3 regions of the Sphingobacterium kitahiroshimense genome follow, and region 3 is predicted to be linked to each of the others. Evidence: riboswitches for the same ligand, from Rfam matches in the RefSeq annotation. Region 3 holds a riboswitch; each other region holds the start of a gene.
What was found. A riboswitch is a leader RNA that binds a small molecule or an ion and turns the genes downstream of it on or off. The one in region 3 is predicted to bind S-adenosylmethionine.
Positions count from the first base shown of each region.

Region 1: another riboswitch for S-adenosylmethionine. It lies ahead of metE (5-methyltetrahydropteroyltriglutamate--homocysteine S-methyltransferase); the one in region 3 lies ahead of M2265_RS12295 (hypothetical protein).
Region 2: another riboswitch for S-adenosylmethionine. It lies ahead of metF (methylenetetrahydrofolate reductase [NAD(P)H]); the one in region 3 lies ahead of M2265_RS12295 (hypothetical protein).

Region 1 is NZ_JAOQNK010000001.1:3,276,972-3,282,300, forward strand. Features, by position in the region: gene M2265_RS14550 (response regulator transcription factor) at 1-437, shown strand, start outside; gene M2265_RS14555 (phosphatase PAP2 family protein) at 464-1,267, shown strand; SAM riboswitch class I at 1,343-1,447, shown strand; gene metE (5-methyltetrahydropteroyltriglutamate--homocysteine S-methyltransferase) at 1,603-3,915, shown strand; gene M2265_RS14565 (DUF4833 domain-containing protein) at 4,058-4,585, shown strand; gene M2265_RS14570 (hypothetical protein) at 4,835-5,311, opposite strand.
Region 2 is NZ_JAOQNK010000001.1:4,303,935-4,309,263, reverse strand. Features, by position in the region: gene metF (methylenetetrahydrofolate reductase [NAD(P)H]) at 75-1,031, opposite strand; SAM riboswitch class I at 1,092-1,197, opposite strand; gene rimM (ribosome maturation factor RimM) at 1,364-1,891, opposite strand; gene M2265_RS18785 (30S ribosomal protein S16) at 2,025-2,546, opposite strand; gene M2265_RS18780 (UvrD-helicase domain-containing protein) at 2,895-5,329, shown strand, end outside.
Region 3 is NZ_JAOQNK010000001.1:2,746,862-2,752,190, reverse strand. Features, by position in the region: gene M2265_RS12300 (alpha/beta hydrolase family protein) at 1-1,920, opposite strand, end outside; gene M2265_RS12295 (hypothetical protein) at 2,240-2,503, opposite strand; SAM-I-IV-variant riboswitch at 2,539-2,632, opposite strand; gene M2265_RS12290 (class I SAM-dependent methyltransferase) at 2,721-3,455, opposite strand; gene M2265_RS12285 (DUF6266 family protein) at 4,117-4,749, shown strand; gene creD (cell envelope integrity protein CreD) at 5,154-5,329, opposite strand, start outside.

The DNA.
Region 1 (5,329 bases), 530 kb from region 3:
TGATGGAAGATAAAACAGAAGCATTTGAACTTGGTGGCGATGATTATATCACAAAACCATTTCGAGTGGAAGAATTACTCCTTCGCATAAATGCATTGCTTAAGCGTGTTGTAAGAGAGAAAGATGATCAGGTTGTAAGCGATAAATTTGAGATTGGAGAGTACTTCTTCGATTATACAAGTCAACAAATTGCGCATAAAGGTGTGCAACAAAAACTATCAACGAAAGAAGCGGAATTATTACGTCTACTTTGTCTAAAAAAGAATGATGTACTGACTCGAGAAGAAGCCCTTTTAAAAATTTGGCATGATGACAATTACTTTACAGGCCGGAGTATGGACGTTTTCTTAAGCAAATTGAGAAAATACCTACGAGATGATCCCAAAGTTGAAATTGTCAATGTACATGGAAAAGGCTATAAATTATTGGTTAGCTAATACACAATTACTAGAATAATAAAGAGATGTTAAAAACATCTCTTTTTGTTTATCTTGCAACAATGAAACTATCGATTCCATTTTTTTTAATCCTTTCAATCTTTTGCTCTTCTACATCGCTTTATGCGCAAAAAGATACTTTACAAAATGATAATCAAGATTTTGAAACCAATGCTAAGCCAATAAATTATAAGCAATTAATAGTTCCTGCGGCTTTAATGACTTACGGAGTAATCTCATTAAATAGCCCATACCTCAAACATAAGGATCAACAAATAAACAATTCAATTAATAATGATCCGTCCAAAACCTTTAAACTTGATAATGTTAGTGTTTTCATTCCTTCTGCAGCGGTCTTTGGGCTTGACTTACTCGGAATACCAAGTAAGCACAATTTAAAACAACGCTTAGTGGTAAGTTCGATTGCCCATGCAATCACCTTATCAGCAGTATATACCATAAAAAAAACGACACCTACTTGGAGACCCGATCGCGCAGATCAAGAATCTTTTCCTTCAGGACATACTGCTGTACCTTTTACCGGTGCAGAAATTCTATGGCAAGAATATAAAGATCAATCCATTTGGTATGGTATTGCAGGCTATACAATTGCGGCGGGAACAGGTTACCTGAGAATGTATAATCATAAACATTGGTTTTCTGACGTCGCCATGGGAGCTGGTATTGGTATTATGGGAACAAAAATTGCATACTGGCTCTTACCATTATTTGATAAACACTTGCAATCAAAAAAAACAAGTTACCTAACGATGGCAATACCATTTTACAATGGAAAACAAATTGGTTTGTCTGCTAATTTCCAATTTTAAACCTTGGTTTATTATCATTTTTATATAAAAGTTACAAAATATTTGTTTTTATAAAACTAATTCCGATATTTACAGCGCTTATAGAGAAAGGCAGAGGGAATAGACCCAATGAAGCCTTAGCAACCTGTCGATTGACAAGGTGCTACATTCTACCCCATCAAAAAGTGGGAATGATAAGCTAGACACAAAATATATCTTGTGCCCTCCTCTCTAAAAGCAATCAAAAAATTTAGTAAATAGATTCAAGAATTTTTGATCGTTTTTTATTTCGAATAAAAAAATCCTTCTAATTTCTTGCTTCGTTAAGGTTGAACAAATAAAATAATTTTATATTTATGTTACTAACGAACAACTTAGGTTACCCACGTGTAGGTGCCTTCCGCGAGTTGAAAAAGGCCAATGAAGCATATTGGGCTAAAAAAATCAGCGCGCAAGAATTATTGCAGGCTGGACTGAAAATCCGTGAAGGCAACTGGAAAACTCAAAAAGATGCTGGCATCGATTTGATTCCTTCCAATGATTTTTCATTTTATGACCAAGTTTTAGACTTGACATTAACTGTAGGTGCAATCCCTGCACAATATCAATCACTTTTAAATAACGAAGATAAAGGATACAATTTGGACCTTTACTTTGCAATGGCGCGTGGTTTCCAGCAAGATGGCGTTGACGTAACGGCAATGGAAATGACAAAATGGTTTGATACCAACTACCATTACATCGTACCTGAATTCGTGAAAAATCAAGAATTCAAATTGACTTCAGAGAAATTCTTAAATGAATATAATGAAGCAAAATCTTTAGGTATTGAAACGAAGCCTGTGTTAATTGGCCCGATCTCATACTTATTATTAGGTAAAGAAAAAGAATCTGGTTTCAACCGTATCGATTTAATCGATAAGTTGGTTCCTGTATATGAAGAAATCTTAACTAAATTGGCTACCGCTGGTGCAAAATATGTACAAATTGATGAGCCATTTTTAGCTTTAGATATTGATGATGCAACACGTGCTCTATACACTCGTGTATTTACTAAATTAGCTGCTGCTGCTAAAGACATCAAAATTATTGTAACGACTTATTTCGAGGCTTTACGTGACAACGAAGAAACAGCTCTAAACTTACCAGTTTACGCAGTTCATGTTGATTTAGTAAGAGGTGAAAACCAACTCGACACTATATTAGCCAAAGTTCCGGCTTCATTAACACTTTCTTTGGGTGTAGTTGAAGGTCGCAACATTTGGAAAAATGATTACGTAAAATCTTTAGCACAAATCAAAAAAGCTGTTGATGCTTTAGGCAAAGACCGTGTATTAGTAGGACCTTCGAGTTCATTATTACACGTACCTTTCGATTTAGACAATGAAGATAATGAAGAGTCATTGCCTAAAGAAGTTAAAAATTGGTTGGCATTTGCTAAGCAAAAATTAGCAGAGGTAAAAGATTTAGCGATCTTAGCTGAAGGCGAAGTAGATGCAAAAACCGCTGAGCGTTTCGAAGCCAATAAGGCTGCTGCGGAAGACCGTCGTACATCTTCGTTAATCCACAAGCCTGAAGTTAAAGAACGTACAGCAAATATCACTGATGATGATGCTAAACGTACATCTACTTTCTTAGCTCGTAAAGAAGCACAACAAGCGAAATTTAATCTTCCAGCATTTCCAACAACGACAATTGGTTCATTCCCACAAACTAAAGATGTTCGTAAATGGAGAGCTGATTTGAAAAAAGGCGCAATTTCTCAAGAACAATACGATAAAGAAATCGCAGAAGAGACAGAAAGAACAATCCGTCTTCAGGAGCAATTGGATATCGATGTATTAGTTCATGGTGAATTCGAACGTAATGACATGGTTGAGTACTTCGGAGAGCAATTAGCAGGTTATGCCTTCACTAAAAACGGATGGGTTCAGTCATATGGTTCACGTTGTGTAAAACCTCCAGTTATTTATGGTGATGTTTACCGTCCTGCTGATATGACCGTACGTTGGTCTTCATACGCTCAAACCCTGACAAACCGTCCAGTAAAAGGAATGTTAACGGGGCCGGTTACGATCTTACAATGGTCATTCGTACGTAACGATCAACCACGCTCTACAACAACTTACCAAATTGCATTAGCGATTTTAGATGAAGTACAAGCTTTAGAAAAAGCAGGTATTAAAATTATCCAAATCGATGAACCTGCAATTCGTGAAGGTCTGCCATTACGTAAAGCTGATCACCAACAATATTTAGATTGGGCTGTACGTTCATTCCGAGTTTCATCTTCGAATGTAGATGACGATACACAGATTCACACCCATATGTGTTACTCTGAGTTCAACGATATCATTGAAGATATTGCTGCAATGGATGCTGATGTAATTACTATCGAGACTTCACGTTCGCAAATGGAATTATTAGATGCATTTGCTGCAGATTTTAAATATCCAAACGATATTGGACCAGGTGTATATGACATTCACTCTCCTCGTGTTCCGAGTACAGAAGAGATGGTTGAATTATTACGTAAAGCAAAAGCGGTAGTTCCAGCTGAACAACTTTGGGTAAATCCTGACTGTGGTTTAAAAACACGTGCTTGGCCAGAGACTAAAGCTGCCTTAGAAGCTATGGTTGAAGCTGCTAAAATCTTGCGAGCTGAATAAGTTTAGATTTTTAGAATTATAAATATAAAAGATCCTGAAGTTAAATCACTTCAGGATCTTTTTTTTGTAAAAAAATAATAGTTTCTATTTAATACTTTAATATAGAAAGTTTAAATTTACCCTAATCAAAAAAGTGTATATCATGAAAACTTTCACTTGTCTTTTATACTTTCTGTTTTTTGTATCAATCTATACCTTTGCACAAGAGGGCTATCCCACTCCACCATTCAAATCAAACACTCTTTTTTATATACAACATAGCGAAGGTCATAACACCTATGTTTATGAAGCAAATATGAGTGATAAACAGCATTTCAATAACAAGAATCCTATCAATAACTATCGGATTTTATATGATAAAGGAGGAGAAATTAAACCTTTAACTGGTATCCAACAAAAATTTGCCTACGGTATTATAACAAAAGAACTAGGCAATAATACATTTGAGTTTGAGATTGTGTCTTACAAAAATCAACCCTTATATCTCAAGATGGATAAAGCAGGAAAGCCTTATGTGGAAACCACATTAAATGGTCACAAATTTAATCTCCATCGTATTTTCATCAAACAAAAAGAGGGAACTTCAGGCTTAGGGACGCAAGTTGAATATCTCATATTTTACGGCACAGACCACAGGGGTACCAAAGTACGAGAGAAATTGATACCATAGTTGACATTAGGCGCCAATCCCATTGCCTACTGTCATATTCAACTCTTTAATGCATTAGATTTTTTATTTAATTAGTTTACATCATTTGATTGAAAAAGAAAATGAGGCGTTTATTTGACGTTGTTGCATCATAATATTTAAACGTATACCCTTCTTTAATTCAGGGGAAGGATATACGTGTTATTCATCTCATCTCAGAAACAATCTATTGAGTTTATCCTCAATTAGAAAGAATAAACTGTCAATTAGTTATTTTTTGCTTTTACGTCCTATTTTCCGTTTTCCTTTTATTCGATCTTCAACGTCTTTGATCGTGGACAACATCTCACTATCTAAATTTTCCAATCTAACCAAATTTAATACTTTTAAGGCTTTTTTAAATTTTTTAAGTTTTTCCAATATAAGTACCCTTTTTAATAAAAATAAAGAAGATGAAACTCCGGGTATTGTTAAAGCAAACTCAATTGTTTTTTCTGCCTCTTCATATGCATTGGTATCAATCAAGGTTTGTATATAAGGTTGATAAATTTCCAAAGCATATAAATTATGTACTAACGCTTCTTGAAAATATTTCTTTGCTTGTTCAAAATCAAACAACTGTTCCGCATGAAGTCTCCCCATCAGACATAGTGCCATCGTATTTGAATCATCATAAGACAAGGCGTATGACAAAGATTCTAACGTATTTTCTAGGTAATATGGATAACTATCCAATGCCTGTAACACATATTTATTCATAAAATA
Region 2 (5,329 bases), 1.6 Mb from region 3:
TTTTTAACAAAAATCGAAACGCATAAAAAAGCCTGCTATAATGTGATAGCAGGCTTTTTTATACGATATAAGTCTTAGAATAACTTTTCTACAATACTTTTAGTCGGTCCAGGATTACTCATGGTATAAAAATGTAAAACTGGCGCACCAAAGTCAATTAATTCTTTACATTGTTGTACCAACCACTCTTCTCCGACTTGTCTCACGTCTGCATTATTTTTACATCCGGATACTGCTTCACTCAATTCCTCTGGAATATCCAAATGAAAAATTTTCGGAAGCGTAATCAGTTGTTTTTTTGTTGTCAATGGTTTTAAACCTGGTATAATTGGAATATGAATATCATTTTCCCTGCACTTATTGACAAACTCTTTATATTTTTCAACATTAAAGAACATTTGTGTAACAATAAACTCAGCCCCCATCTCAACCTTCTTTTTTAACCATTTAAAATCGGTATTAAAATTTGGCGCTTCGAAGTGTTTTTCAGGATATCCTGCAACGCCAATACAAAAGTTGGTCTTTTCTGAAATCGCAATATCCTCATGTAAGTACTGTCCTTGGTTCATATCGGCAACCTGCTGTAAAAGATCTGTTGCAAATGCATGACCACCTTCTGTTGGTATGAAATCAGGATCGCCTTTTCTTGCATCACCTCTCAATACGAGCACATTGTCAATACCCAAGAAGTTCAAATCTATCAAAGCATTTTCAGTTTCCTCTTTTGTGAAACCACCACAGATAAGATGTGGTACAGCATCCACTTTATACTTATTCATAATAGCGGCACAAATTGCAACAGTCCCTGGACGTTTACGATAAGCCACACGTTCTAATAAACCGCTCTCGTGCTTCTTATACATGTAGTCTTCTCTATGATAAGTCACATCGATAAAGGGAGGCTTGAATTCCATAAGTGCATCCATTGTTTTAAAAATACTTTGGATACCTTGCCCCTTAGCTGGTGGCAACAGTTCAAAAGAAAACAAAGTTTTTCCTTTGGCATTACTGATATGATCAACGATTTTCATTAATATTTTTTAAAGTGATTTTGGTTGGCTTACATCGAAATGCACAAGTGGACTTGTTTCAACTTATCTTTCCCAGCTCTGAGTTGGGGTAGAATGTAGCACCTTATAAAATAACAGGTTGCTAAGGCTTCATTGGGTCTATTCCCTCGGCCTTTCTCTATAAGCATCGGCTAATATCGGCAATAGAAATTTATAATCAAAATAATATTAAGGTCATGCCTAAAAAAATGCCCCAATAAAACGTTTATTAAAATGGATTTCTTTAAATAAAAAAGAGTTACTGCATATAACTACAGTAACTCCTTTTTATTAATCTGTATATCGTGAAGACTTTAAATCTCCTTATATAGCTCAACCAATCCATCTGGTAAATCAACCTCTAAAACTTTATCCTCTGAATCAATTCCTAGCATAAGATCGTCATTTAATGGGAACATCAATTCTTTTCCATTAAAGTCTACTGTTGCTATAAATTGCTGAGGCATTTCCTGTACATGTTTAATCTCTCCTAATTCTCCATGAACTTCATCAATCACCAAGTATCCAATTAAATCCGTATATCTAAAATCATCAGGATCACGCTCTGGCATTTTATCATTTGGAAGGTATATTTTCTTACGCACTAAAGGTTGTGCTTTATCAATATGATCGACGTCTTCTAAATTTAAATAGGCTGTACTATTTGATTGGTATTTGATATTGTCGACAAAGTAAGGCACTAATTTTTTATTCACTTCAGCAAATAAAACATCAAAGTCTAAATCTTGATAATCTTCAAATTCAAAAAAAAGCTGAAGCTCACCTTTTAATCCACGTGTTTTGCTAATATAACCGATGTAAAAACTTTCTTCTATGGTCATGTTCTAATTTGAAAGTGCAAATTTAAAAATATAAATATATAAATACAGTACTTCGTAGGTATAGCAACTACATTCTTAAAAAAAAGCCGGATCAAAATTGAACCGGCTTTCTTGATACTGTATGAAAGAAAAATTAACCTTCAGTTTCTTCTGCAGCAGGAGCTTCAGTTTCTTCAGCAGGAGTTTCTTCTACAACTGGCGCATTTTTAGCGGCAATAGCAGCAGCTTTTTCTTCTTTTTTCTTAGCTTCAGCAGCTAATGCAATTTTCTTAGCTTCAGCTTTAGTAGTTGCTAAACCGTCTTTTTTACCAGCAGTTCTTGCATCATTAGCTTCAGTCCAAGCTACAAATTTAGCTTCAGCAGCTGCTTCATCAAATGCACCTTTTTTAACACCGCCTAATAAGTGTTTTTTGTATAAAACACCTTTATCCGAAAGGATAGTACGAGCTGTGTCAGTAGGTTGTGCACCATTATTCATCCAATCCAAAGCTTTGTCAAAATCCAAAACGATAGTCGCTGGATTTGTGTTCGGGTTGTAAGAACCAATACGTTCGATGAATTTACCATCACGTGGAGCACGTGCATCTGCTACTACTAGGTGGTAAAAAGGACGTCCTTTTTTACCATGTCTTTGCAATCTGATTTTAGTTGCCATGTTTTTGTGTTATTTATGTATTCAACATATCCCCCGTGCTACATGCAAGAGGGGACGCAAAGATACAAAGGATTATTGGAAGTTAAAAACTAAAAATAGAAGTCAACTTCCACAGAATAAGAAAGATGACAAATAAGCGTCATTATATACCATTATGGCCAAATTATTTCATGCACACCGTCTTAGTCTTACAACGAAACAAATCATAGATGCCATCTGGATGATACAAATTTATATAGGGAATTAATTTGTAATTTTGCCTTATTTCTAAAGGTTCCGTACGCATTAGCAATTTTGTCTATTCAAATTAATAAGCGTATTTTCATCCTTCCAAATCAAATTGAATTCATGTCATCGATAGCGCCATTAAAAATATTAAAAGCCTCAGCTGGTTCAGGCAAAACATTCAGCTTAACTGTCCATTACCTGACTTTATTACTTTCAAAAGAAAACAGTTATCGTGAAATATTGGCCGTCACTTTTACTAATAAGGCGACCGCTGAGATGAAGGAAAGGATCTTATCTGTTCTAAAAGGATTAGCACAAGGTGACAAAAGCCGAAAAATCGATGATTATAGACGTTTATTGTTGACCCAATTTCCATATTGGAGTACGACTTCAATTCAAGAAAAAGCACATCGTGTTTATCGTAAAATCTTACATGATTATAGCCATTTTACCATCAGTACCATTGATGGTTTTTCGCAAAAAGTGATTCGAAGCTTTACTTACGAACTCAATTTAGATGCTGCTTACAAGATTGAAATGAATACAAGTAAGGTGCGGCAGGACCTTACTGTCATGTTAAATCAACTTCTGGATCAACGCCCTGATTTATTGGAATGGATTATTGAATATGCGGAAAAGAAAATTTTAAATAATGAAAACTGGAACTATCGTCGTGAATTAACCAATCTAGCGAATGAGATATTTTCTGAAAACTTTAAAGAGTTTGACAAACACCTCCTATCGCAAGATTCGGATAAAGTGTTCAATACCTTAAATAAAGAAATTGAAAACTTTACAAAAATATTCCTAGAAGCAGTTCATGAGGAAATAAAAAGTTTTGCAAATACTTTTAAGGCATTAAATATGGATTCTGCTGACTTAAAAGGAAAAAGTAGAAATCCGATTTACTCGCTTTCTAATTCAAAGAACAACGTATTCAAACAAAGTACTTCTAAACTACAGGAGATCATTGGTAAATATGTAGAGCTCCTAGATAAGGAAGATGCATTTTTAGATGGCAAAAAAGAAGTTAATTACGGACTACAGCAGGCACTTTTACCTATCTTAAAAAATTTCAAAATATTACAGGATAAATTAAGTACTTATATCACATATGAGGCATTCCAAAAGAATTTCTACTACCTCCGTCTTTTAAAAGAAATGAGTGATTTGTTAGCGCAATGGCGAAAGGAAAATAATGCACAATTAATTTCCGATGCGCAGATCCAATTGAATAAGCTTGGGCTAGATCAACATGGAGATCCTACTTTTATTTGGGAAAAGATTGGGAATCGCTATCAGTATTTCTTGTTCGATGAGTTTCAGGACACTTCCCGCATTCAGTGGAAAAATTACAGTCCTTTATTGATTAATGCCCTTGGGAATGCATCGGGAGAATTATCCGAGCATTTAATCGTTGGTGATGTTAAACAAAGTATCTACCGTTGGAGAAATGGAGATTGGCGAATACTATTGGAACAGGCTGAAAAACAAGTAGCAGATGCCTTTCATATTTCAAACGAGCAGGAATTACAGGAACTTGTTGAGAATGGCTCGCTGGATGTAAACTATAGAAGTCTTCCAAATATTATTCATTTCAATAATTACCTATTTGAGACAGTACCTGATCATATCCAACAGTTACTTAATGAACATATTGCTACTAATCTTACTACGGAAGGACAAACATGGTGGCAGGAAATGGGATATGACCACATGATTAATAAAGCCTACGATGGTGCGTCACAAAAGGTTCCAGAAGCAAAGGTCTTAGATGAATCACAAAAGGGTTCTATTACCATCAAATATTTTGATGTAGAAAATAACGTGAGAAGAAACTCACAAGTTGAAAATCTTACTGTATCTTCCTTATGTGAACAGATTGAAGAATGGATTACTTCGGGCAGATACCAAGCTAATCAAATCGGAATCCTTGTACGATCGAATAAACAGGCGCGATTGATTATCCACGAATTAATGAATTATAGAAATGAAAAACAGTTACATTTTGAAGTTATCTCTGGAGACGCACTGGCATTAGAGGCTAACGAAGGTATTCAGCTGTTGATCGAAACATTAAAAGCATTTGTTTTTAATACGGATAAGCACATTTTATATAAAGCTAAAATCACACATCTTTATCATATTATTCAAAAAGAGCAAAATTTCAATGCCGAAGTCTGGTTGAAATTTAAGGAAAATGATGTTCTTAATTTAAATGAGGACCTCCCTAAGGATCTGATTGAAAATTGGGAAAATTGGCAAAAATTACCCTTAGTTCACCTCGTTGAAAAACTTATAGAAGTTTATAGTTTAACCTCATTACACAACCCACATTTGCCTTATATTCTTGCATTCAAAGATATGATCGCTAATTTTTCTGCAAATGGGGAACGCGGAATTAACCAGTTCTTAACCTTTTGGGATGAAGATGGGGTGAAGGCGGTACTTCCTTCTTCGGGCAAAGTGGATGCCATTGAGGTAACCACTGTACATAAATCTAAAGGTTTAGCTTACGATGTCGTTATGATTCCTTTCTGCAGTTGGACACTAGA
Region 3 (5,329 bases):
GTAGTCATGACCTCCTTGAAAGATTAATATTGGTGTATTCCACTTGTCAACATATTCAGAAGGGTTGAATTCGGTATATGATTTTACATTTGCTTTATCCCAATAAGGACCGCCTAGTTCGTGGTTCGCGAAAAACAATTCTTCTGTCGTACCATACCAACTTCTCATATCGAATAAGCCGTTATGTGCAATTAATGTTTTAAATCTATTTTCATGTACTCCAGCTAGCATATATACTGAATAACCACCATAACTAGCACCGATAGCAGCACGACGTGTTGTATCTACATATTTCTCTTTAGAAATATCATCAATGGCAGATAAATAATCCCGTATAGGCTGTCCGCCCCAATCTTTGGATATTGCTTCATTCCATTTGACTCCCCAGCCAGGCATCCCGCGACGATTTGGAGCGATCACAATATAACCTTGAGAAGCGATAAGCTGTAGATTCCAACGGAATGAGTAAAACTGGGTCAGTGCAGACTGAGGGCCACCTTCGCAATATAAAATCGTTGGGTATTTTTTTGTTGGGTCAAAATCTGGCGGATAAATTACCCAAGAAAAAAGATCTTGGCCATCAGAAGCTTTTGTAATTCTGGATTCAATTTTATTATCACTGATATGAGCATACATTTTATCATTGACAGTCGTCAATGCCGTTAACGTTTTATTCGCTAAGTCATATTTGTAAATCTCTGTAGCTCTTGTGAATTTTGTTGATGTTACGATCAACTGATTGGCTACCTGTCCCACAATTCCTGTGATATCAAAATTTCCTTCAGAGATTTGTTTAATCGATGCTAAAGATTTGTTTTTTAAATTAGTAGGAACAGTCAGTTCGAAAAGTTGTACGGTACCTTTGGATGGTGCCACAAAATAAATCTTACGATTGTCCTTGCTCCATATGAAAGAGTTTACTGTGCCGTCCCAATGTGCAGTAAGATTTAAACGCTGAGATGATGCTTTATCGAAAATAATGATATCATTTTTATCGGCTTCGTAACCATCTTTTTTCATACTTAGCCAAGTTAACTTAGTTCCATCTGGACTGTAAGTCGGGTTGGTATCATAGCCATTCATACCCTCAGTCAGATTTGTTGTTTGCTTAGAAGTAAGATCATAGCGGTAGATATCCGTATTTGTACTCACGGCATACGCTGTTCCAAACCTTTTTTTACTGACATATAGCACAGCTTTACTATCTGGTGTCCATTCAAAATCTTCAGAACCGCCAAATGGCATTTGAGGGCTATAGAAAGGCTCATCCTGCAATAAATCAATTGCTTCGCCAATCTTACCGTTGTTATAGCTGGCTACAAATGGATGATTGAATTTTCCATTATTGAACGTGTCCCAATGACGGTAGTCAAGATTGTCAAAAACATAAGCGTCAGATTTTGGTAAATCAGGATATTTGTCGGTACTGTGATATTTTTTGATTAAAACTGCTTTGCTAAATAAAATATATTGACCATTTGGAGAGAGTTTTACATTTTCTAGATCAGTTTCGCTGTGTGTCAATTGTATAGCTTCACCTTTATATCTATTCTTTTTCCAAAGTTGCCCTTTGAACAAGTAAATGATATCGCCATTTTCTGTAATCTGTACAACAGACTCGCCGCCCTTTTCACTTGTTAGAGGAGCTGTGTTACCTGTTTCTAGGGATAATGTGTAAAGGTTTTTTTCCGAACTGTTTGTTTCTATAGCATAATTAGAGACACCATATATTAAAGTTTTTCCATCTGTTGAAATTCCTTCTCCAGAAACTCGGCCTAATTTCCAAAGTGTCTGCGGATCTAATGGTGCTTTTGTGGTGTTTTCCATATTAAGAACCATTTTGGTTTCTTTGTTTTCCTGAGCTATTGATGCCGAAGCGCATAATAAAATGGAAAGCGTTATTAAAGATTTTTTTTTCATAAAGAATACGAATATGAACAGGCAAGATACAAAATCTAAGATCATTTAACATATTAAATAAAGTATTGGAGAAAGAAAACAAGGTGAAGGAATTGTTCAGAATGACGCGATATCACTTTGTGTTAAACTATTGAAGGGAATTGGAGAAATTATAAAATACTATCTTAACGCATTAAAAAAAGCATACCATTGATATTAGTGACTGAAAATTATATAGAATTAGTTGGATAAAAAAAGCTTCACTCAGTGCTCAAAAAGGAAGGGCTATTTAACCTTTTTAGCGCTGAGTGAATACGCAATTTTAAAGCTGTCTTTGCTCTTATTGGAGAATCGGGATAAGCGTATTTTCCTCTAATCTTACTGCGACATACTTTACGGAAGTAAAACCATCTTCTCTAGAAATGATGTTGGAAAGATCTAGCCCTCTTTTAGAAAAAGTACTTATGAGCGCAGTGCGGAATGTAGATTTGGAAGAACCCCAACCTTTTTCCGATACCGTATCATTGTTGAGCTGTATCAGTTCGTTGATTGAATAATAACTGAATTTTTCCAGTAAATGTTGATAAAGATTTGGTGTTGACATACAATTTAAAAATTTAAAGGATTAAACCATAAACTGTATCCAGATATTTTTGGTCGAAACCCATATTAATTTACCACCGCGGTTATGTAACTCGGTTGGTATTGCAACGTGCAATTCTGAATACTCTACAAATTTAGTAGATTTTATTTTGTTTCAAAATTTATTTTAAAATAATTAATTCATGATGAGAATTTTATGAATGATGTCGATCCGATTATTATTTCTTTATGGCAGCAATTATAATAAATATTGGCCTTCTCATCTCGTCTTTCATTTCCGGATAAATTTTTAAAACTTCCTCTGAAGGTTTGGATTCCGATATTTGTTGAATATCAAAATTAGATTTAATAACTGTGTTGATGATAGTTTCTAAATTTCGATGGTATTTAGTTACCTCGTGTCCAAGAAATCGAGTGTTTCTTTGACCTTCTTCCTGATAATTGTCCATCGGCCAATGCAGACGATTTCCATTTTCATCCTTAAACCAATCCTGTTCAGCTCTTGAAGTAAAAGCAGGGTGCTCCATTGAAAAGACAAAACTTCCTCCTTTTTTAAGAATTTGATTTATTTTCATAAAAACACTGCTTAAATCTTTTAGGTAATGGAATGCAAGTGAACTAATAACGACATCAAATTCTTCATAGTCAAAATTAATATCCTCGATGGCCATTTTTTTATATTCAATTTCAAAGTTTTTGGAATGCTCTTTTGCTTTATCAATCATTTTTTGAGATAAGTCAATTCCAATTACATTTTTAGCCCCTTTTTGCTTAGCATAAATACTGTGCCATCCATATCCGCAACCTAGATCAAGTACTTTCTTATTCTGGAAATCGGGTAACATTCTCTGTAAAACATGCCATTCTCCAGCAGCATTTAAACCATCTATAGAACGTTGTATCTTTCCATAGTTTTCAAAGAAGCTAGGATCATCATATTTGTTTTGCTTCATCTTATTATTCGCTGTTTTGATATGAGATCAAAATTACTGCCAATATCAGTTTGTGGAAAACTTCCATTTTAACAATTCCAAAAATATAGATTTTTTATGTCGTGGCGCTTTTTCGTGTTTCTGCATATCTTAATATATGCAGGTTTTGGGCATTAACTAATGCATATTTCAGGGTGTTAAGAAGTTATTGATCAAGATAATTAATTGTTATATATCGATTATTTAGTTTTTTGTTAAGGTTAGTATTGTCTAAAGTCGTTTAAAAAAAGGATAAAATCAGTTACTGGATATGATATTTTCGCGACTTCGTTAGAATATCAACAATTTCAAAACAGTGCTGGGTCTGATAAAAAATTGTATTGAGTTGAAGTAAGGTCCCATATAGAGTACGAAAGTAATTTTGTAGTCATTATAACGATAGATTGAGATAACTAGCAATATGGATCTGCTTATATATTTCTTCTAGAATTGTTATAATATATTAGAGGTATTATACAGTAATTATACAGGGTTAATAGAGGTAAAACTGTGTAAAACCACTATTTATCCTAATTGAAACTTGTTTAAAATCACTTTAATTATTAAATTAGAACTTCATGAGATACAAACGCAGTCATAACAGCTTTATATCTTAACCAATTTCCAACATAAATAAACCATTATGGCAATATTAAAAGCAGGAGTAAACGGACCATTTTCGGGTAAAGTGGGAAGTATTGTTGGCTATGAATTAAATGATCAAACCATTATTCGTTCTCTACCCGCAGTGGTAAAAAGAGCCCCTAGCAAGTTGACCATCATTAACCGGATGCGTATGAAAGTGGTATCCAAATTTCTAAGTCATCTTAAAGCACCGATCGCGTTTGGTTATAAAAATCTTGCACCAAAAGGTAGCCGTGTCGGAACTTTTCAGACGGCTCAGTCCTATCTACTCAACAATGCCTTAGATTATGATGCCGAAAATATGCCCTATGTTAATCCTGAAAAAGTGCTGGTGTTTAGAGGTGATATGGTTCCGCCACTGCTCATTAATGTGGAACGTAGGGACAATAGTTTGTATATTGAATGGAATACTGATGCCTGTAAGGGTTATCCTGCGGCAGTCGCTGTGCTGGCATATGTGATTGAAAAGTCGTGTATTTTGAATGAAGGAACAGCCATCTCAACAGAGGGTAAAATGGTATGGGAACATACACAATTTTCAAATGATGAGGAGCAGGTGCATATCTATGTCGGTTTCTACGATATGCTTCATGATAAATTCTCAGATTCTGTATATGGAGGATGCGTATAAAAAGTATTCTTTATTTTGTCTATTTTTTGAAATAGGATAAGACAACCAAATTTTTTAGCCTAACTCCAGACAATATTAAAATAAGCACGAATCTATAAGCATACAACACTGACTATACAATCACCCTAGCGATACACAACAAATAGCCTGCAAGCACACAAGAGCGACACTAGGATGAGCCTAGAATCACACAAAGTCGATTATACTTCCATGATACATGTGCACAACGATGCCCCTTTCTATGGCCTCGCTATGCACATGTCATAGACAGCAAATGAGCAATTAGGTTTATCCGACCGCTATAGATGGAAATAGAAACAATAATCCATTTCATTATATTGCTTTTCTTTTAAGGAGTATCAAGATATATGTTAAATATATCTTGATACCTTCTGTTGCCAATCTCATCGTTTATCGTATTGATACCAATTGATCTTTGTGGATATGCGCATTAAAATTGCCAATATGATAAATATACCTATTGTACCCACTATCAGTGAATAATCACGTAATTGCATTAAGATAAATATGAAACTATAGAAAATGGAAAGTATTCCAGAAAAGATAAGTGCAGACCTGC